Regions from separate parts of the Lysinibacillus sp. RC79 genome, predicted to be linked through region 2. Evidence: riboswitches for the same ligand, from Rfam matches in the RefSeq annotation. Region 2 holds a riboswitch; each other region holds the start of a gene.

Region 1 (5,863 bases), on a different contig from region 2:
AAACGGTTCAATATTGTTTGGTGAAGAGCATGAAACGAAGGCGGGGAGCGTTGGTCGACGTGCACCACTTGGAGCGGAGCTGCGTATTATTAACGACAATGGAGAAGATGTCAGTGTTGGTGAAGTAGGAGAAATTGTGTTATTCGGTGAGAGCAATATGCTGGGTTATTACAAGGATGATGTTGCAACAAAGGCTGCATTTATAGATGGCTGGCTGAAAACAGGTGACTTAGCTCGGATAGATGAGGACGGCTATATTTGGATTGTGGATCGTAAAAAGGATGTTATTTTTTCAGGCGGTGTGAATATTTATCCGAAAGAAATTGAAGATAGTATGTTGAGCTATGAGGGGATATTTGAAGTTGCTGTTATTGGTGTACCACATCCGGAGTGGGGAGAAACGGTGAAGGCTGTTTATGCAGCTAAAACAGATATTGACGAGGGCGGACTTAAAGCTTATTTAGAGGAGCATCTTGCTAAATATAAAATTCCACGCATCTTTGAACGTGTGGAAGCGCTACCACGAAATGCATCGGGCAAAATATTAAAACAAACCTTGAAGGGACAAGAGGTGAGATAGCATGAAGGTTTTACAACAGGAAGAAATGAAAACAATGAACTTTTTTAAAGATAATGATACACTGCATAAAATTTTAGAAATGATGCTAGATAAAGAGTTTGTGGACTATGCAACACGTGAGCTAACAGATTTCGGTGAGCTTTGTGCTGGAGATATTGATGTGAGAGCCAAACATACGGATAGAGAGGGTGAACCTCGATTACAAAGGTATAATGCCTATGGTGAAGAAGTGTCAGAAGTTTGGGTCAATGATGGCTATAAAAAAACAATTGAAGAAACATACAATACCGGCATTGTTGGCTATGTGCACAAGGATATTCCGCAATTAGGTAGAAAGGGCAACTATGTCTATAGCTTTGCTCAAGGCTATATACTGTCACATGCTGAGCCAGGCTTTTACTGTCCTGTTACTTTAACAATGGCAGCTGCTTATCTCCTTGATCATTATGCGAGTGATGAGGTGAAGGAACGCTTTTTACCGCATGTTTGTGCAACAGGAGATACGGAGCTATATGAGGGGGCGACATTTTTAACGGAGCGTCAAGGTGGCTCTGATGTTGGGGCGAATGTTGTAGAGGCAAGAAAGGACGGCAATCAGTATCGTTTATATGGGGAGAAATATTTTGCATCTAACGCGGGAATGTGTGGAGTAACCATGGTATTGGCACGCATGGAAGGGGCTCAGGCAGGCTCAAAAGGCTTAACATTGTTTGCAGCTCCATGGCGAAATGAGGATGGCACAGTTAATAATCTCCGCATTCGGCGTTTAAAGGATAAGCTTGGCGTTAGAGCAGTACCTTCTGGTGAGGTTGAATTTGATGGTGCGCTAGCTTATGTCGTAGGTGATCCGAATAAAGGAATTTATTATATGCTGGAGGCGCTTAATTTATCAAGAATTTGCAATGCGGTTGCTTCTATCGGCATTATGCGCCGCGGATATTTAGAGGCGAAGCATTATGTGACAAATCGTCATGCGTTTGGTAAGCCTTTAACGCAATACCCTATGATTCAGGATACACTTGGGAAATTCGCTGCCAAGCTTCATGTAGAAGTTGCCACGGTTTTTGATCTTATTCAGCTGTACGATAAAGTAACTAGTGGGCAGGGGAATAAAGAGGACATCATTTTGAATCGCTTGTATATTGCGATCATGAAAAAAGAAACGGCAGAGCAAGCTGTACATTATGCGAGTGAAGCCATTGAATTACATGGCGGAAATGGCTATATTGAAGATTTTGTTACACCTCGGTTATTAAGAGATGCACAGGTACTTACTGTGTGGGAGGGGACTGCGAATATTTTAGCTTTAGAGCTCATTCGTTTAGTTGATAAGTTTCATGCGCACGAAATGTTTGTTCGTGTCATGGAAGAACGTCTAGAAAAGCTAGCTGACAATCCATTAGTCGAAATTGTCGTGGATCAATTAGCAAAACTAGATGCAACTTTGCAAACATTTAGTCGTTTAGATGATGCAACAAAAACGTTTGAAGCAAAAAAAGTCGCTGAGAAAATGGCACATTTATATGAAAGTGTTGTAGCAGTCGAATGGGCACAAAGATTCGGCGGCAAATATGAGAAGCTAGCAGATATTTATTTAGAGCACACATGGGCGTTACGAGAAATGGGTGCACCGATGAAAACGGTACAGTATTTTTCAGATATAGTCTAACTTCTTTCAGTATGCCGGACATAATTGATTTGTTTAGGAGTCGTCTCGAATGGAGGCGACTTCTTTCATTTTCATGTATAATACAATCAACTGAATATTATAAAGGTTCTTTACTTAAGTAAAGTGAAAAGGGAAATCGGTGTAATTCCGATGCGGTCCCGCCACTGTATGTGTGAGTTTTTTCAATCTACGCCACTGAAATTTTCGGGAAGGCTTGAAAAAGCGTATGGAGCACGAGCCAGGAGACCTGCCTTTATAGAAAACACGTTGTAGCCTACGAGGATAGGATGGTGGATTTTGTATATGTTTTTTGTGCAAATTTGACCCCTCATTGTTTTATGATGAGGGGTATTTGTTTTGGAAGATGAATGTCGATAAATTTGAAAAAGTGGGCGATAAATCCATGAAGTTGGGCAATAAACTCACAATGTTAGGCGATAAAAAACTAAAATGTATCGATAAATCAGAAAAACAAAGCGTTAAAAACTATATGCACTAATAGAATAAGGGGGATTCACATGAAGAAATTTTGGAAAATAGGATTATCAGCATTTTTAGCTATTGGCTTGCTTGCTGCATGTAATACAAAAGAGGCAACAAATGACAAGCCGTCATCTGCAGAGCAACAAGAGACTGCAAAAGTAGATCAAGCAACATTCCCAATGACGATAACAGATGCTACTGGCAAGGATATTACGCTAGAAGCACCTCCTGAAAAAATTGTCTCTCTCATTCCAAGTAACACAGAAATTTTATTTAGCCTTGGCTTAAATGATGAAATAGTTGGTGTAACAGATAATGATGATTATCCGCCAGAGGTTACTAAAAAAGAAAAGGTTGGCGGCATGGATTATAATATTGAACAAATTATTGCTTTATCGCCAGATATCGTTTTTGCGCATGCATCGGGTATGGGTTATTCAAAAGGAGCAGTTGAACAGCTTGAGGCTGCAGGTGTGAAAGTATTTGTTGTAGCGGATGCCAAAAACTTTAATGAAACTTACACAACGATTGAACAGCTTGGTCGTGCAACAGGAAAACTAGAAGAGGCTAAAAAAATTGTCGCAAACATGAAGGCAAAAGTTGAAGAAGTTGAAACAAAACTTGAGGGTGTTGAGCCAAAAAAAGTCTTTGTAGAATCTTCTGATGAGCCACAGATTTATACAGCTGGTAAAGGTACATTTATGAATGAGATGCTAGAAATGATTCATGCCGAAAATGTGGCAGCAGATACAAATGACTGGTATCAAATTGATGCTGAACAAATTATCACGAAAAATCCAGATGTCATTGTTGTGGCATATAATTATGTACCAAATATTTTAACGAAAATTCCGCAACGTCCAGGCTTTGAGACAATTACTGCTGTGAAAAATAAAGCCATTGTGCAAGTGGATGAAAATACGACAAGTCGTCAAGGTCCCCGTTTAGCAGATGGTCTAGAGGAATTAGCGAAGGCCGTCTACCCAGAGGCGTTTAAATGAGTAAAACAATTGTAGCCTATGGATCAGCAATTACACTTCTTATCATTAGCATCTGGTGTGGAGTAGCGATAGGCTCAGTTCATATTCCACTAGAAGTAGTGTGGAATAAGGCGGCTGATGAAACAGCTGCCAATATTTTATGGAAGATTCGTTTACCTCGAGTTCTGCTAGCAGGGCTTGTAGGGGCATCACTTGCTATTGCAGGGGCAGCTTTTCAAGGCTTATTAAAAAATCCTTTGGCTGACCCTTATACGTTAGGTGTTTCCTCTGGTGCATCAGTTGGCGCAGTTATGACGATTTTCTTTAGTATATCAATACCTGTAGTCGGCCATTTTACATTGCCAATCTTTAGTATGATTGGTGCCATATTAACGATGGTAGCTGTTATGGGTTTTGCTAGAATAGTAGACCGCTCGTTAAAAATGGAAACTCTTATTTTAACAGGGGTAATATTTAGTTCATTTCTAGGTTCCCTGATTTCATTAATGATTGCATTGTCTGGTGAGGAGCTACGCCAAGTTATCGGATGGTTGCTCGGTTCAGTATCGATGCGTGGTTGGCCATACGTTCAGATGATCATCCCGTTTGTCATAATTGGCTCAATTATGCTTTGGACACAAAGACGCGAGTTAAATGTTCTGTTATATGGTGAAGAACGCGCGAAGCATTTAGGTGTCAATGTTAAGCGTAGTAAATATATTATTTTAGTGGGTGGATCAATGTTGACAGGAGCTGCGGTAGCGGTTTCTGGAACGATTGGCTTTGTCGGTTTAGTTGTTCCTCATATGACGAGAATGGTTTGGGGTTCCGATCATCGTCATTTATTGCCATTATCATTTTTAAATGGAGCAACTTTGTTGATTATTTGTGATTTAATAGCACGAACAATTATTATACCAAGAGAGCTACCGATTGGTGTCATTACTGCATTTATTGGGGCGCCCGTTTTTTCCTATATTTTTTATAAGCAACGTAGAGGCAAGGGGGTACGGGCATGATTGTTGTTGAACATCTTTCTGGTGGCTATGAAGATGTACCGATCGTCCATGATATTAGTTTTTCCGTTGAAAAAGGAAAAATACTAGGGATTTTAGGGCCGAATGGTAGCGGGAAATCCACGCTGTTAAAAGTAATAAGTGGCATACTACCAGCAACTGCAGGCACTATATTAGTAGATGGTAAAAATATTAGTTCTTACAATGCTCGTGCATTAGCAAAAAAAATGGCGGTGCTACCACAATTACATGCTAATGCCTTTTCAAACAGTGTACGGGAGGCAGTTTCACTTGGACGTTATCCACATCAAACGGGCTTCTTTTCAAGCTGGACTGATCGTGATGAACAAGCAGTTCAACATGCAATGATACAAACAGGTGTGAAACGCTATGAACAGACATCGATGGAATTCTTGTCGGGCGGTGAACAACAGAGAGTTTTTGTAGCTCAAGCTCTTGCACAAACAGCGGAAATATTGCTGCTAGATGAGCCAACGAACCATCTAGATATTGCTCATCAACGTCAAATTTTAGATATGGTGCGAAAGGAAGCAATTGAACGTGGTTTAACCGTTATTATGGTGCTGCATGATATGAATTTAGCTTCTCTCTATTGTGATGAATTATTACTAATGGAGGAAGGACGGATGCGGGCATTGGGGGCGCCACATGAAGTATTAATCGCTTCGCAAATCGAAGACGTCTATCATGCCCGAGTTGCAACTTATGCACATCCAGAAATCCCAAAGCCTCAAATTACCATGATGCCAGCCTCAGTTGAACATCAGCAACGTGCTGTCATTAAAAAAGAAAATTTCACTATTACAGATCGTTACATTCAGCTTCAATCAGAGTTTCCTTTAAAAACAGTGTCCTCAGCTGTCCATAATCCGGGTATCGGTTGGTATGATTGTCTGCTAAATCGCTCTGTACCAATAGATTATGTCATTTATGATGTAAAGAGAGAGGTCGCTGAATTTTTACTAAAGGAGCATTTTTCATCTACAAACACCGTCGTCATGTTAACAGCTGTCCCAACAAATCTAGTAGCTATTAATGAATTTAAAGCTTCCTTTGGCAGTGTCCTAGTTGCCGTTACGGCTGGAGTTGGCAATGCTGTTGATGTGTCTCGTGC
Region 2 (5,863 bases):
TCAATAAAGAAGGCACTCTTATTAACCTCAACTTTTTTGGAGCAATGCTATATTACATAGGTTATAATTAAATAGAAAAATCTGATTAAAATTGATTTTATTAGGAGATAGATATATGGATTTAAAAGCATTAGAGCTATCTTTTGTGTTTGGCATTATTTATTTCTTTTTCGTAATCTCATTCTTTTTTAGAAAAAGAGGAAAAATAATTTTGTATAGTTTTGTAGCTATTATCCTTTTAAGCTATGCAGTATTACTAATTGTTCGTCCATATATACAGGATGCAAAATATAATAAATATACTCAAATGGTTGAAGTACATTTAGAAGAAAAATACCCAAATGCATCTTGGAAAATTAGTGTAGACAAAGATTCATTGTCAACAACATCAAATAGATACGAAATACAAGTGAAATTTGATGATGAACCAACAGTGCTTTATGGATATAGAGTAGAAAATGATAAAGTCATTCAAGATTACGTATCTTTCGAAAATAATGCATATCGGGACGGAAAGTACTTAGAAAATTAGGTTATAGATACTTTACTAAATTCAAATTAGAAAACCATGCAATTGAAATGCCTACAATTTATTTCTGTAGGCATTTTATTGAGGTATAACGAGATGATTATGAATCTCGGATTAAGTTATACTTTTTAATATCTCCCAATAATTAGCAGATTTTGTTCTACGATAAAATTTATAAAAAGGTTCATTCGGACGAGCGTGTTCCTTATAGAGCTCAATGATTTGCGTTAAAAAGCCTTCAATATGCTCCACTCCTACCCTTTTTGCAAACAGCGTTCCGGCTTGTGCATTCGCCCCCATTGGTACTGCTCCTAAATAGATGTCAAAGCTATCCTTTTGATAGACAAGTCCAATATCATCATAGACCGCATTATAACAGGCTGAGGCACAGCCATTGACATTTAAACGTAATCTTGTAGGGACCGTTATTCCTGCTAATGCATGATATAGCTGTTCAGTAATCGGTGCTGCCTCCATCTTATCACCATCACAAAAATCACAGGCCTTCATCGCTACAATTGGCCCTTGCTTTGCCACATACAGACCAGCATTTTCTAGCTCCTCAATCGTATTTGCTACATCTACTGTTGGAATAGATAATAATATGCTGTAAGAGGCAGAGTATTTGATCGCACCGGTCTCCCCTACAACCTTCGCTATTGTTTGAAATTGTGCAGGCGTATAATGTTTATTAATAATACCAGGACTTACGGCAAGACGAGTAAAATCCCCTTTATTGTTTAGCTTTTCAAAGGTTTTGTCCGGTATACTCGTACGGAATGCATTCATAAATGATTCTCCTTATGAAAAAAGAGCTAGCAAAACGCTAGCCCAGATTTATTTAGTAACTTAAAAGTTATCAGGATAGAAACCTTTTGCCAAAACTTGAATGGCTTCTGCAGCACGAACTCCTTCTGACGCAGCAGAAAGCGGTAAGATCACAAAGCGTTCATTTTTTACTGCTTCCGTTTCTTTTAAGGCTGGATCATTTTTTAAGAAATTTATTTTTTCTTCCGCCGTTGTTTCTCCGTAATCAACGACAACAACAACTTCTGGATTTCGTTCTACTACATTCTCTTTTGATACCGTAGTCCATCCTGATTCTACATCACCAAAAATATTTTTACCGCCAGCCATAGTGACAAGCTCATTCATAAAATTCTGTCCAGCAGTAAAGACATCTTTATCACCACTATCAAACACTAAAACCCGCAGTTCTTTCCCATCTTGAGGTAATTTTTCACGTACTGCATCTACATCCTTTGTCATTTTCTCAATTAAAGCTTCTCCACGATCCTCAATGCGGAAAATTTTCGCGATATTTCGAATATCTGTGAAAATATCGTCTAAAGTTGGTTTCGTCATATTTGAGGCAGTATGTAAATAAGTGTGAATCCCTAAGGCCTCAAGCTCTTCAGGTGTACCAACACCTTTCTCTCCAAAGGCACTTTTCCAACCACCATATAAAAAGTCTGCCTCAGCATTAATAACCTGCTCCTTTGAAGGATACTGTTCAGCTAACACAGGCACTTTATTGTAGGCAGCTTGCAAGGGCTCATAAATTTTGTCATCTAAGTATGCCGTCCCTACCATTGAATCTTCTAAACCTAAAGCCAGCATAATTTCTGTCACGTGTTGATTTAAGCTAATCACTTTTTTTGGTGCTTCCTTATATACTTGTGTCGTTCCATTATTTTCAATTGTTACTTCTGTCGTTTCAGCTTGTGAAGGCTCTACCTTCTCCCCATTTGCTGCAGATTCTGGTTTGTCCTTTGCGTTACACGCACCTAGTACAGCGATCAATGCTAGTGCAAAGACAAGCCATACGTGTTTCCATTTCTTCATGTCCTCTTCTCCTTTGATGTTAAATATATAGAAAGAAATCATTAGACTTCTTTGCTACCGAGTTAAGTTTCTAGAAAAGGGCATAAAAAAATCCCCTTGTTTCCAAGAGGTTAGCATAGCGAAAGAAAGGTTCTTCAACCTGTTCACTATCTCCATCCTCGTGGTTTAGTAAAATATATATATTGGCAGGTATCCTGGCTTAGGTTCATCATCTATACGCCTTCCCATAGCGTTGGCTACAGTGGCATCTCGTATAGACTCCCCATTTACAGTTGCGGGACAGCATCGGATTTGCACCGATTTCCCTTTTAAGCAAATGACAAAATCATTTGCACCAATATGTCGTTTTTATTTTGTTGTAAATAATCAGATTCACAATCTCACAAATAAATCATAATAATAAATATATTAAATATTTTAACACTATTGCGACATAAACACTACACGAAATATTTTTTTACCCAATTCTGTTACAATGTTGATATGAATTAATAGAAACGAGGATTTTTTATGAATGTAACAATTGGAGTACTTGCTCACGTTGATGCAGGAAAAACAACATTTTCTGAGCAGTTACTATTTCATACAAACAGTATTCAAGCCCGTGGGCGAGTAGATCACCAGGACACATTTCTAGACAATCATGAGTTAGAGCGTCAAAGAGGCATTACGATTTTTGCGGAGCAAGGTCGCATGACGATTGGAAATGATACATATACGTTAATCGATACACCTGGACACGTCGATTTCTCGCCAGAGATGGAGCGTGCCATTCGAGTTATGGATTATGCCATTATTATTGTTAGTGCGGTTGAAGGACTACAAGGTCATACTGAAACAGTGTGGCAACTTTTACGCCAATATCACGTCCCAACCTTCTTCTTTATCAACAAAATTGACCGTGAAGGAGCGGATGTTGAAGCCGTTATGGCACAGCTTCAAAAGGATTGCTCTGAGGATGTACTATTCGTAGATGAACCGCTCCGTTCTGACCATGTTTCCAATCACATGATGGAGTGGCTTGCAGAACGTGATGAGCAGCTTCTCGATGCTTTTCTTAATGAGACATTGGATAGCTCTAGCTGCCTTACTCAAATACAAACGATGGTTAAACAGGAAAAGGTCTTTCTATGTTTTTCTGGCTCTGCCTTGAAAGATATTGGGATAAAGGAATTCCTAGCACAGCTTCCCCTACTTACAGAGATACATTTTCATAACAATGCACCGTTTCAAGGTGAGGTGTTTAAAATTCGTCATGATGGACATCAACGCTTAACTTTTTTAAAGGCATTGCAGGGAACGTTACATGTGCGTGATGAATTTTCCTTTGGAGATGTAACAGAAAAAGTGACTGAGATTCGACTATACAATGGCAGCCGTTATGTAACAGTTCAAGAAGTCGAGGCTGGGGAGATTTTCGCAGTTAAAGGGATTAGTCAAGCAAACATCGGAGATATCATTGGTAATTCAGGTAACCCGCAGCCCTATGAATTAGTACCGACATTACAGGCGAAAGTACAATATGAAGGCGATCAACATATAAAGGAAGTATTAAAAATTTTCCGCATACTCGAAGCGGAAGAACCATCATTACGTGTGCTGTGGCATGAAAAATTTCAAGAAATTCATGTACATATTATGGGTGTCATCCAACTCGAGGTGCTTATCGATGTGCTTAATAAACGCTTCTCGCTAGACATTTTATTTAGCGAACCACAGATTTTATATATGGAAACGATCGCAACAACGGTGACGGGCTATGGTCATTTTGAGCCATTAAAGCATTATGCAGAAGTACATTTATTGATGGAGCCAAATACACGCGGTACTGGCAATACATTTGTCAATGCATGTCATGCGGATGATTTATCGGTTGGGCATCAACGACTCATTGAAAAACATTTATTCGAACGCGATCATCATGGGCTGTTAACAGGATTCCCTGTGACAGATGTTCGCTTCACTCTTTTAACGGGACGCGCACATATTAAACATACTGATGGTGGCGACTTCCGTGAGGCAACATTCCGAGCATTACGGCAAGGGCTGGAGCAAGCAGAAAATGTATTACTAGAGCCGTATTACCGCTTTAAGCTAAAAGCTCCTACTGATTTTATCGGCCGCATGATGACCGATATTCAACAAGCTGCTGGTACATTTGATGCGCCAATCTTAACTGAACATGATGCGATTTTAACCGGTCGAGCCCCTATCGCAACATTTATGAGCTACAGTACAACCTTTGCCGCCTACACTAATGGTAAGGGCGTACTTTCTCTACAATTTGATGGTTATGATGTGTGTCACAATACGGAAGACATTTTTGCACAAATTGGCTACGATAAAAACGCCGACCCCGAATATACATCATCTAGTATTTTTTGTGCAAAAGGCAAGGGCTACTCCGTTCCATGGCAAGAGGCAGAAGCAGCTATGCATTGTATTGACTGAATTCATAAAAACAGGACATGATTTTATATCATTGTCCTGTTTATTATGTTTCTTGGGGATTTACTATGCTATTGCGGGTATTTGCTCTGCTTCCGCGGGTATTTGCTCTGCTTCCGCGGGTATTCCACTCCAATTCGCGGGTATTCTTCTTCACCCCGCGCGTATTTAATTTATAAAGCTTGTACTGTTTTCTGTGCTTGTTTAAAAATGCGATATGAAGGTTCCACCACAACGTGGCTATGGGAATTAGAAAAATCAATTAAAACCTTGCCAGGTCGGCTTCTCAAAAGTTGCAAATTATCAATTAATTCAAGCAATAGTTCATGACCGTTACCACGTGGATGCCAGTTTAAATGATAATCATTAAGTTCCTTCACAGCTTCTAAAAATTGATGATACTCTCGCTCTACAAAATTAATCAGTTGTTTGTCTTTATGAGCTACCTGTGATAAATCCTCTAAATATATTTCATAAAAGCGCATTACTATCGAGCACAATAAATCATTGACCCGCGCAGCACTTAATATTGGATTAGGATCTTGGGAAAGTCGCTCTAAATTTGGTTTTGCACGCGTCGAATCAATGCGTGTAATTAAATGATAACGTTCACCATTCACCTCATACACAATTGGATTTGTCGGCATATACATCATAAAACTATTTGTTTTTGTTTTAAGCTGATCTGTCATATCCGCCTTTGCAAAAAGGTGCCCATTAATATTTTCATTTTGAATCCAAATAATATCTTTGTTATATAAAATTTGCTCAAATAATCGTTCATTACTAATAAGATTGCTAGCTATTAATTGATCAACAAGTGATTCTACAACCATTCTTGTTGTAACTTTCTTAGTAACTTCAGTGCGTGGCTGCTTACAAATTTTCATATTTAAAGATTGCGATTCCTGTGTTGTATATACATGAATATTCGTCATACTTCATCCTCTTTTCGTACATATTTTCAAAACGGAAGTCATCAGTAAAAAAAGGATTTCCTCGCGTTAAGAGGAAATCCTTCATTCTATCTTTTTCGTTCAT
Region 3 (5,863 bases), on a different contig from region 2:
AAATCGTTATTGGTTCAGGATCAGGCACTGCATCTTCAGGTGATGCTATTTCAACTGCAAAGCAATTCCTAGGCCGTAGCTATGTTTGGGGCGGAAGTAACCCATCAACAGGATTTGACTGTTCAGGTCTTGTACAATGGTCTTACAAACAATCAGGCGTATCTTTACCACGTACAGCATCACAACAATATTTAGCAACACAACGTATTTCAGCAAGTGAAGCACGTGTAGGTGACCTAGTATTCTTCAGCTATGGTTCAGGCATAGCGCATGTAGGTATTTACTTAGGGAACAACACGATGATCGATGCTCAAAATAAAGGTGTTGTCATTGAATCACTTGATTGGTGGAATCAATATTTAGTAGGCTTCGGTCGTATTCAATAAGCCTTACTATCTATATAGACGATTTAAATAGCGAAAAGGTCATCTTTGTAAAAAAATCACAAAGATGGCCTTTTTTATTATTTGACGGTATTTAAGGTCCTGCGAGTAAACCCATCACGCAACCGGTATGGTGATCCATTAATTTAGGGTCGACTACTCGACGAATAATGAGTAAAATAACATCTAGGATGAATAAATTTACATAAGTAGATATATTTACTACTATAGCCCTAGTTACTGAAATGATAATAGGGCCGAGAGAAGGAATATCACTAGTTATCCATATAATGATTGCCATCGTTATTGTGTATTTTGGTTGGGTTTTAAAAGAAGGCAAATAAGTGTGACATCTCCAATAATAAAGCTAACGTGTAAAATGTATCTTTATATAACTGAAAGAAATGTTCCCCCCTTGCATGTTGAGCCTCATTTCTGATAATTTTGAAATATACAATACGGGAGCTTGCTTTGAAATTAAAATCATTTGCGACTTTAATTTCGTAGTAGTAAAGTAACGAATAATAGAAATCAAGACAACACTTACAAGTACACCATTTTTTACGTTCTGAAACAATAAAGGTAGGGATGAATCATGGAAAAAGAGATTTTGCAACTTTTTAGTAATTTAACAGAGCGTGACCGTGATATACAATACAAATCATACGAAGGATTAATGAAAATTATGCAGGAACCAGTTGATTGGACATATTCAGTTTGGGAACAACTTGTTCAGGCTCTTACATACAAAAACGAACATGTGCGTGCAAGTGCTGCACAATTTTTATGCGCATTGGCAGCAAAAAGTGATCCTGAAGAAAGAGTATTAGAGGACTTCTTAAAGATTTGGGCCGTAACGTATGATGAAAAAACAGTGACTGCGAGGCATACTTTACAGGCAATTTGGAGAATAGGTTTAGCAGGGCAGGTACAAAGAGATTTAGTCGTTTCATATTTGGCGAAAAGATTTCAAATATGCTTAGACGAAAAGAACCCGACATTAATACGCTATGATATTATTGTATCCTTTAAAAAGTTATTCGATGCAACGAATGACCCAAAACTACTAGAGATTGCACAGCGTTTAATTGAGGAAGAGAGAGATGTTAAATTCAAAAAGAAATATAAGAATGCCATCCGTTAAAAGTTATGAAATGTCTATTTTTTGCGCAATACCTTCGTTAAGAAATAGTTTTATAAAGTATGAAAAAATAAAACGACAGCACGATCAGGATGAATACCCATGGGGGCAGTGAAAATATCCGCGTGCAAAAGGTAATACATGCATGATTTTTATCCATCGTATTTGTTTATTCAAATTCCACGGCTATTTTTTCCTATCAATCTATGTTAAACTGCTTTACAAGTGAATAATTCTTGCAGAATAAGGGTGCTGAACTATAGCATAATCGGGAATTCGGTGAAAAACCGAAGCTGTTTCCGCAACTGTAAGTACAGGAATCATAAAGATATACCACTGTCGAATTATTTGATGGGAAGGTTTTTTATGACTCACAACGTGATTGAATGAACTGTACAAGCCAGGAGACCGACCTTTGTTTGAACGTATAGATAACTCTTCGGAAGCTAGGAGAATATGCGGCAAATACATAGGCTATGTCGTATCAATGCGACAATTTTTATGTTATTTTCGTTGTTTCCTTAGGAATGGAAACAACGTTTTTTTATGTACACTTATAATTCACCTGATGAAATCCTAAGGAGGGTGTTAAAGAATTTTCACGAAGGAAAGCGGGGACTTAGATTTGAAAAAAGATGCACGTTATTCTTGTTATCCATTTATGCGTGAAAAGGCATCAACGGTAGATTTTGAAATTCGAACGGATAGCCTTACAACACATATTGGCGTCGCTTTGGCGTCGGTAAAAAAGGAAACGGTAGAGGTAGTAGCAGATGATTTACTAGCCATTTTACCAATGGCTTACCATGTAAATGGCTCAGTCCGAGGTAAATTAGCGGTAACCGAAGATGATTTGACTTGGCTCAGTGATCGCTATGATTTCTATGTTAGTCATGTTAAGGAGGAAATACAAAACTTTGTATTACCTCAAGGGACAGAGGCTGCTACTGCATTACATTTATGCCGTAGTGAGGCGAAAAAATCATATCGCGTTTTGCACATAGTATCTGAAGAACGGGAAATACCTGCTATTCTCTTTGATTATTTAGGATTACTAGCCAATGTATTTTTTGTAATGGCTGTCTTTATGAATCAGCGGGTTGGTATTGCTGAAATACCGTTTATTAGTAAGTCATACCCGATGAAAACGAAAAAGGAGAATCAATGAAATGAAGAAAATGTTTAAGCTACAATGGCTTTCTGTGTTAATGCTAGCACTCGTATTAGTTGGCTGTGGCACGAAAGAGGATACTAATAAAGAGACTATTTCTAAGGAAGATCAACAAGTTGAGAAAACTAGCTATAAAGTTAAGGATGACCGCGGCGTAGAAGTAGAGTTTAATGCCGTACCTAAAACTGTTGTTTCATTGCAACCAAGTAATACAGAAGTTCTATTTGCTCTAGGTGTGGGTGATAAAATCGTTGGTGCAACTGAGTATGATACGTATCCAGAAGAAGCGCAAAAAATTGAGCGTGTTTCTGATTCTGTAAAATTCAATAGTGAGCGTATTTTAGCGTTAAAGCCAGATGTCGTTATTGCCTATACAACTGGAGGCGATGATGAAAATTTAAATGCCTTAAAAGGTCTCGAAGACGTAGGTATTAAAGTGTTTGCCATTCAATCAGCTAAATCATTTGATGATGTTTATGGGGATATCCAACAAATCGCAACGGTTATGGGAATCAAAGATAAAGGCGACAAGTTAAATGAAGATATTAAAGCTAAAATTGCGGCAGTTCAAGCGAAAGTCAAAGATGTGAAAGAGCCAAAAAATATCTATTTCGAAATTAGTCCAAAGCCAGACATATATACACCTGGTTCTGGTACATTCCAACAGGAAATTTTAAATGCTGCAAATGTTAAGAACGTTTTTGCTGACCTCAAAAGCTGGGCAAAGGTATCTGAGGAAGATATTATTGCGAAAAATCCAGATGTCATTTTAACAACAGTAAACTATGTGGAAAACCCAACGGCAGAAATCCTTTCTCGTGATGGATGGAATTCAATCACTGCCATTCAAAATAAAGCGGTTTATTTTATAGATACTGATATTTCAAACCGTCCGGGCCCACGTATTGGCGAAGCTGTTGAGTTAATAGCAAAAGCAGTATACCCTGAGTTATTTAAATAGTCTATTTTGAAAAATAGTATTTTGGAGCTGTCCTTTATCAAGGGCAGCTTTTTTTGATGGGTGATAGTGAAATGCTCTGGTAAAAACCCGCCCCACTTTGATGGAGGACTAATCGGGAAAGTGATCGGGTAAGGTGGATAACTGCTCCGCTTTGAAGGAAAAGTGATCGGGTAAAGAGAAACCCCGCTCCGCTTGGATGAAGAAATGATCAGGTAATACGGCCCCCCGGCTCCGCTTCGATAAAGATAACGTTCAAATAAATCCCCTTATCGCTCTCTAAGTAGTGTATAACATTCCATAGTGCGAAAATTGGTATTATATCGAATTGTTCGATAAAATAGAGATAAGAATGCTTGCTAACAGAGAGAGGTGCAGTGAGTGAAACAGTTTGATATGAAGATTACTTCGTTTGAGGCAGTTTATAATTTCCGTGATATGGGTGGTTATAAGTCGAGAGATGGGCGTGCTATTAAGAATGGTTTGATTTATCGTTCAGCAGCACTTGGTAAAATGACGAAAGCAGATAAGGAGCTATTTGAAACGCTAGGTGTGAAAACAATTTTTGATTATCGAGACAACCATGAGGCTCAAAATAATCCTAATCCGGTATTCCCGTATGCCAAGTATATTCAAATACCAGCAAAGGGAAATCATGCTTTTGAGATGCCTACAAACACTGGTGGAAAAGATTTTTATAAGGTTGTAAGCCCAGAGATGTTCAGAGAATTTTATGCACAAATGCCTTTTAATAATGCCTCGTTCAAGGAGTTAATAGCAACGATTCAACATCCTGAAAATTTAGGGCTTGTTCATCATTGTGCGGTCGGGAAGGATCGAACAGGTATTGGCAGTGCACTTATTTTACTTGCTTTAGATGTACCTGAGGAAACGATCATGGAGGACTATTTAGATACAAATGTACATCTACGTCCCTTAGTAGAGCGAATGGCTCAGACAATTCAGCAAGATTATAGCGAGCGAGAATTACAGCAATTTTATGCCTTAATGTCTGCCCGTGAGGACTATTTACAAGCAGCATTTGATGCAATGGATAACCGATATGGCTCTAAGGCCACTTTTTTAGAGCAAGAGTTTGGCTTAACAACAGAAAAACGTATGCAATTGCAGGACCATTGCTTACTATGATAAGAAACCCTTTCACATAAAATTGTGAGAGGGATTTTTTGCTTATTATACTAGCTTTACATATTCTTTTAAGGTTTCATTATAAAAACTCTTTACACCCTATAAATCTATGATAAGATACTATATATTTTTATCCCGCGTTAACGGGCCGTAATATATTTGTACCGAAAGTGAAGCGTCAGGTACAAAACTCCCGCCTCAAAATTGGTAAGTGGAAGATTAACTGCCCGTAAAATCTATCTTTATGAAGCGTATAGGAGAAGTGAAAAGTATTGGCAGATACATTAAAAGAAAGTGATATACAAGAGACAGATAAGTTAAGTTTGTTCCATTTAACGTGGCCGATATTCTTAGAAGTATTTTTATTTATGTTAATGGGACTAGCCGATACATTTATGCTCAGTGCTTTATCAGACAATGCTGTATCAGGAGTTGGTGCAGCCAATCAATATATTCATATTGCAATTTTAATACTTGAAGTAGTTGGTAATGGTGCTTCCATTGTTGTATCTCAATATTTAGGTTCAAGGCGCATTTTTGAAGCTGCGAAGATTTCCGCTTTAGCAGTAACGATGAATTTGGTCGTTGGACTAATGATGAGCGTCGTATTTTTCTTTTTTTCAAGTCATTTAATGTCCATGATGAACTTGCAGGGGGAAGTGCTTAAATACGCTCAAAGCTATTTAGTAATCATAGGAAGCTTTATTTTTTTACAAGCAATTATAAATGCGTTAGCAGCGATTATCCGTGTACATGGATGGACAAAGCAAACGATGTATGTATCATTAGGTATGAATGTGCTACACGTTGTATTAAACTACGGTTTAATCTTCGGTAATTTAGGATTACCGGAGTTAGGTGTAAAAGGAGCTGCTATTTCCTCAGTTATAAGTCGTGGATTAGCAATTCTCGTGTTTTTCTGGCTGTTTTATCAAGTCATGGATGTTAGAGTGAAGCTAGAATATTATTTCGAGTATTCCAAGGAATATGTTCGAAAAATATTAAATATAGGCTTACCGTCAGCATTTGAGCAGGTGCTTTATCAGTTTTGTCAGATTGTC

What was found. Region 2 has a riboswitch for cobalamin ahead of ABH968_RS06630 (ABC transporter substrate-binding protein). Riboswitches for the same ligand answer to the same signal wherever they lie in the genome.
Region 1: another riboswitch for cobalamin. It lies ahead of ABH968_RS13650 (ABC transporter substrate-binding protein); the one in region 2 lies ahead of ABH968_RS06630 (ABC transporter substrate-binding protein).
Region 3: another riboswitch for cobalamin. It lies ahead of ABH968_RS09230 (hypothetical protein); the one in region 2 lies ahead of ABH968_RS06630 (ABC transporter substrate-binding protein).

What each region holds. Positions count from the first base shown of each region.
Region 1 is NZ_JBGCCD010000012.1:121,076-126,938, reverse strand. It holds gene ABH968_RS13660 (class I adenylate-forming enzyme family protein) at 1-580, shown strand, start outside; gene ABH968_RS13655 (acyl-CoA dehydrogenase family protein) at 582-2,249, shown strand; cobalamin riboswitch at 2,336-2,518, shown strand; gene ABH968_RS13650 (ABC transporter substrate-binding protein) at 2,768-3,733, shown strand; gene ABH968_RS13645 (FecCD family ABC transporter permease) at 3,730-4,731, shown strand; gene ABH968_RS13640 (adenosylcobinamide amidohydrolase) at 4,728-5,863, shown strand, end outside.
Region 2 is NZ_JBGCCD010000005.1:72,240-78,102, reverse strand. It holds gene ABH968_RS06640 (hypothetical protein) at 116-532, shown strand; gene ABH968_RS06635 (precorrin-3B methylase) at 644-1,318, opposite strand; gene ABH968_RS06630 (ABC transporter substrate-binding protein) at 1,379-2,374, opposite strand; cobalamin riboswitch at 2,542-2,728, opposite strand; gene ABH968_RS06625 (GTP-binding protein) at 2,885-4,825, shown strand; gene ABH968_RS06620 (hypothetical protein) at 4,996-5,760, opposite strand; gene ABH968_RS06615 (hypothetical protein) at 5,847-5,863, opposite strand, start outside.
Region 3 is NZ_JBGCCD010000007.1:90,080-95,942, forward strand. It holds gene ABH968_RS09220 (C40 family peptidase) at 1-386, shown strand, start outside; gene ABH968_RS09225 (hypothetical protein) at 979-1,527, shown strand; cobalamin riboswitch at 1,754-1,955, shown strand; gene ABH968_RS09230 (hypothetical protein) at 2,150-2,692, shown strand; gene ABH968_RS09235 (ABC transporter substrate-binding protein) at 2,694-3,656, shown strand; gene ABH968_RS09240 (tyrosine-protein phosphatase) at 4,035-4,802, shown strand; gene ABH968_RS09245 (MATE family efflux transporter) at 5,075-5,863, shown strand, end outside.